Regions from separate parts of the Rhizobium sp. S163 genome, predicted to be linked through region 1. Evidence: riboswitches for the same ligand, from Rfam matches in the RefSeq annotation. Region 1 holds a riboswitch; the other holds the start of a gene.
What was found. Region 1 has a riboswitch for S-adenosylmethionine ahead of QTL96_RS17825 (O-succinylhomoserine sulfhydrylase). Riboswitches for the same ligand answer to the same signal wherever they lie in the genome.

Region 1 (2,392 bases):
TCGTTGCCGGATGCGTGATCAGGCTCTTGGCGTCGCCGAGATTGTTGGAGATCTTGACGATATCAAGCGCGTTCTGCAGCGCGAACGCCGCTTCCTTGCCGCCCTTGAGTTCGATCGCCACCAGCGTCGAGCCGCCCTTCATCTGTTTGGCGACGATATCGGCCTGCGGATGGTCCTTGCGGCCGGGATAAATCACCTTGGCGACCTGCTTCTGCTCGGCCAGGAAGTCGGCGATCTTGCCGGCGTTCTCGGTCTGCTGCTTGACGCGCAGCGGCAGCGTCTCGAGACCCTTGAGCAGCGTCCACGCCGTGAACGGCGACATGGCCGGGCCGGTGTGGCGATAATAGTCCTGCAGATGCTCGTTGACCCACTCCGTATCCGAGAGGATCACGCCGCCGAGGCTGCGGCCCTGGCCGTCGATATGCTTCGTGGCGGAATAGACGACGATATGGGCACCGAGTTCCAGCGGCTTCTGGAAGATCGGCGTCGCGAAGACGTTGTCGACCACGACCTTGGCGCCGACCTGGTTGGCAAGCTTGGCAACGCCGGCGATATCGACCACTTCGAGCGTCGGGTTGGTCGGGCTTTCCAGGAAGAACACCTTGGTGTTCGGCCGGATCGCCTTTTCCCAGTTCTCCAGATGGCGCCCATCGACCAGCGTGCATTCGATGCCGTATTTCGGCGCCAGCGTCTCGACAACCCAGCGGCAGGAGCCAAAGAGCGCGCGGGCGGCCACGATATGATCGCCGGCCTTCACCTGGCAGAGGATGGCGGCGGCAACGGCTGCCATGCCCGATGCGGTGGCGCGGGCTTCTTCCGCACCTTCCATCGCGCACATGCGCTTTTCGAACATGTCGTTGGTCGGGCTGCCGTAGCGGGCGTAGATATAGCCCTCGGTCTCGCCCTTGAAGCGCGCCTCGGCGGCTTCCGCGCTGTCGTAGACGAAGCCCTGCGTCAGGTAGATCGCCTCGGAGGTTTCGCCATACTGCGAGCGCAGCGTTCCGCCGTGGACCAGTTGGGTTGCCGGGCGCCAAGTCTTGCTCATGCCATCACCACTTTCAAACACAAAAAAACCGGCCGCAAATGCAGACCGGTTTCAACCCGGTCTATTTAGCCACTTGTTTAACGTGGCTGCAAGCCGACCGGCCAAATCACCACGGGATAAAGCTGCAATACTGCTGTTGCGCGCTTGCGTCAATTCCTCGATTTTGGTTTTGTCTGCGGCAAATTATGGATGGGGCATGATGGCTCGCGAAACAGGAATATTGGCAGACCGCGCGATTGCCGCGTTGTTCGAGATGGGACGCCTCGTCGCGGAGCGCGAGCTCGACAGCGACCAGATCCAGCCGGCGAGCCTTGATCTGCGTCTCGGCGCCAAGGCCTTCCGTGTTCGCGCCAGCTTCATGCCGGGTCCGAACAGCCTTGTCTCCGACAAGCTCGACCGATTGAAGCTCCATGTCGTCGACCTCTCGGAAGGCGCGGTGCTCGAAACCGGCTGCGTTTACATCGTCCCGCTCATGGAGCGCCTCGATCTTCCGGCCGACATGTCGGCCTCGGCCAATCCGAAAAGCTCGACCGGCCGCCTCGATATCTTCACCCGCGTCATCACCGATTACGCGCAGGAGTTCGACAAAATCCCGGCCGGCTATTCCGGTCCGCTCTATCTCGAAATCTCGCCGCGCACCTTCCCGATCGTCGTGCGTCGCGGTTCGCGCCTGTCGCAGATCCGCTTCCGCATCGGCCAGTCGCTGCTCGGCGAGCCGGAACTGCTGGCGCTGCACGACGCAGAGACGCTGGTCGCAAGCACAAAGCCGAACGTGTCGGGCGGCGGCATCGCGCTGTCGATCGATCTCGCCGGCGACAAGGACGGCCTGATCGGCTATCGCGGCAAGCACCACACGGCCGTCGTCGATGTCGACAAGAAGGCCCAGCACGATATCTTCGATTTCTGGGAGCCGATCTACAGCCGTGGTCGCAACGAGCTGATCCTCGATCCCGACGAGTTCTACATCCTCGTCTCGCGCGAAGCGGTCCACGTGCCCCCGCACTACGCCGCCGAGATGACCCCCTTCGATCCGCTGGTCGGCGAATTCCGCGTTCACTACGCCGGCTTCTTCGACCCCGGCTTCGGCCACGCCCCCGCCGGCGGCCGCGGCAGCCGCGCCGTCCTTGAAGTGCGCAGCCACGAGGTCCCCTTCATCCTCGAAGACGGCCAGATCGTCGGCCGCCTGGTCTACGAGCACATGCAGGAACACCCCGAAAGCCTCTACGGCACCGGCCTCGGCTCCAACTACCAGGCCCAGGGCCTCAAGCTCTCCAAGCACTTCCGGATCTGAGTAGCCTCACCCGGAAGTCGCCAACGCCGCTTGACAGCGATCGTCATCTGTTGGAA
Region 2 (2,392 bases), on a different contig from region 1:
TGGATGACGGCGCCCCAGGTGATCACCTTGGCGGTTAGCCCGCCGCCCGATATTTCGACGCGATGGACGGTCTCGCCCGTCTTCGTCGTTCCAAAAACGTCCCGCTTCAATCCATCCGCCATCCTGTTTCCTCCCCGGTTCGCGTCCGCAATTTCGCGAGGGAACCTGCTCTCAATTGAATGAAATCGCAACCGCCGCGATATAAAAAACAAACGCCGCCGGTCAGGTCCGGCGGCGTATCATGCAAAGCGAAAAGTCTCAGCCGTCCTCGCCAATATCTTCCAGATTGTACGGCGTCGTCTGGTAGATTTCGTTGATCCAGTTGCCGAAAAGCAGATGCGCGTGGCTGCGCCAGCGGTTCTGCGGCGGGATCGACGGGTCGTTGTGCGGGAAATAGTTGTGCGGCATCTTGATCGGAACGCCGGCATTCACATCGCGAAAATACTCGTCGCCGAGCGATGTCGAATCATATTCGACGTGATTGAAGATATAGAGCCGGTTGCCCTTCTTCTCGTGAACGAGGCAGATGCCCATCTCGCTCGATTCCATCAGGATTTCCAGCGTGTCGGATTTTTCGATATCGGCGCGGCGCACTTCCGTCCAGCGCGAGACCGGAACCTCGAAATTGTCGGAGAAACCATTCAGGTAGACCGACGACGGCTTGAGGTTCTTGTGGCGGTAGACGCCGAATGCCTTTTCCGTCAGCGCGTGCTTCGGAATATCGTGGAAATGGTAGATCGCGGCCATCGCACCCCAGCAGACATTCATCGCGGAGTGCACGTTGGTGCGCGTCCAGTCGAAAATCTGCTGCATTTCATCCCAATAAGTAACGTCTTCGTATGGAAGCGTTTCGATCGGCGCGCCTGTGATGATGAAGCCGTCGAACTTCCGGTGTTTGATCTCCTCCCAGGTCTGGTAGAAGGAGAAGAGATGATCTTCCGAGGTGTTCTTCGCCTTGTGGTTCCCGACGCGAACAAGCGACAGCTCGACCTGCAGCGGCGAGGCGCCGATGAGGCGCGCCATCTGGATCTCGGTCTTGATCTTGTTCGGCATGAGGTTCAGAAGCCCGATCTGCAGGGGGCGAATGTCCTGACGGATCGCGGCCGTCTCGGTCATCACGCGCACACCTTCCTGAACCAGGGTTTCAAAGGCGGGCAGGGTATCGGGGATCTTGATCGGCATGGCGGTCACTCGATGAAAAAACGAAAATATCGCTATCGGTCCGCACGCGGCCCTTTAGCAACTTCTTTAACGTGGCTGCAAGCCGGCCGGCCAAATCACCACGGAGCGCTCTAAATAGACCCAGTCAGGCCGCGAATCAATGACCGATACGCGGCGTCACCTATTTGCCGAGGTAACTCGCGCATTACCTGATGCTAGAAACTGTTGCTGGACAGGCTGACTCACGGTGCTATTCAGGTGCTACATACGCGTAAGGAAGCATGATGGCAGAGGACGTCAAAAGCAGACCGAGCATCCAGGGGCAGGACCGGGTAGGGTATGATCTCAGCCTGATCTTCCGGCTCAAGGTGATGTTTTCGGCATTCTGGCATTCCAGGGTGCGTGCGCCGGTGCTCATTCTCTCGACGGCGCTGATCGGGATTATTCTGGCGACAGCCTATGCCACTGTTATCCTCAACCAGTGGAACGCGCCATTTTACGACGCCATCTCGCGGCGCGACCTGCCGGGGTTCTTCCACCAGCTGAAGATTTTCGCGCTGATCGCCGGCATGCTGCTGCTGCTCAACGTGGTGCAGGCCTGGTTGAACCAGATGACGGCGCTCTACATGCGCGAGGGGCTGACGCGCGACCTCGTCGACCAGTGGCTGCAGCGTAAGCGGGCGCTCAGGCTCGCCTCCAGCGGGCTGATCGGTGTCAATCCGGACCAGCGCCTGCATGAGGACGCTCGCAATCTGGCGGAAAGCACGACCGGGCTCGTCATCGGCCTGGTGCAATCGACGATCCTGCTGGTGAGCTTCATCGGCGTTCTCTGGGAGCTGTCAAGCGGCTTCGTCTTCCGCTTCGGCGAATACGCCTTTTCCATTCCGGGCTATATGGTCTGGGCCGCGATCTTTTACGCCGCGTCCGCCTCGGTGCTCAGCCAGCTTGTCGGGCGCAAGCTCGTCAAGCTCAATGCCGATCGTTTCTCCAAGGAAGCCGAGCTGCGTTTCGCGCTGATGCACGCCAACGAGAACATTCCAGCGATCACGGCTGCGCGTGGCGAGGAGAACGAGCGGGGGCGGATCAACACCGACATCAGCGCCGTTCTCGCCGTCATCAAGAAGCTGGCGATGGCCAACGTCAATCTGACCTGGGTGTCGGCTGGTTACGGCTGGCTCGTCGTCGTCATTCCGATCATCGTGGCCGCACCCGCCTATTTCTCCGGTGGCCT

Region 2: linked by a shared signal. The riboswitch ahead of metA (homoserine O-succinyltransferase) and the one ahead of QTL96_RS17825 (O-succinylhomoserine sulfhydrylase) in region 1 are both predicted to bind S-adenosylmethionine.

Annotation. Positions count from the first base shown of each region.
Region 1 covers NZ_JAUDSA010000018.1:462,265-464,656, forward strand. Annotated here, with positions in the region: gene QTL96_RS17825 (O-succinylhomoserine sulfhydrylase) at 1-1,045, opposite strand, end outside; SAM riboswitch at 1,090-1,168, opposite strand; gene QTL96_RS17830 (2'-deoxycytidine 5'-triphosphate deaminase) at 1,242-2,336, shown strand.
Region 2 covers NZ_JAUDSA010000038.1:299,638-302,029, reverse strand. Annotated here, with positions in the region: gene QTL96_RS30410 (aldose epimerase family protein) at 1-122, opposite strand, end outside; gene metA (homoserine O-succinyltransferase) at 259-1,182, opposite strand; SAM riboswitch at 1,217-1,294, opposite strand; gene QTL96_RS30400 (ABC transporter ATP-binding protein/permease) at 1,446-2,392, shown strand, end outside.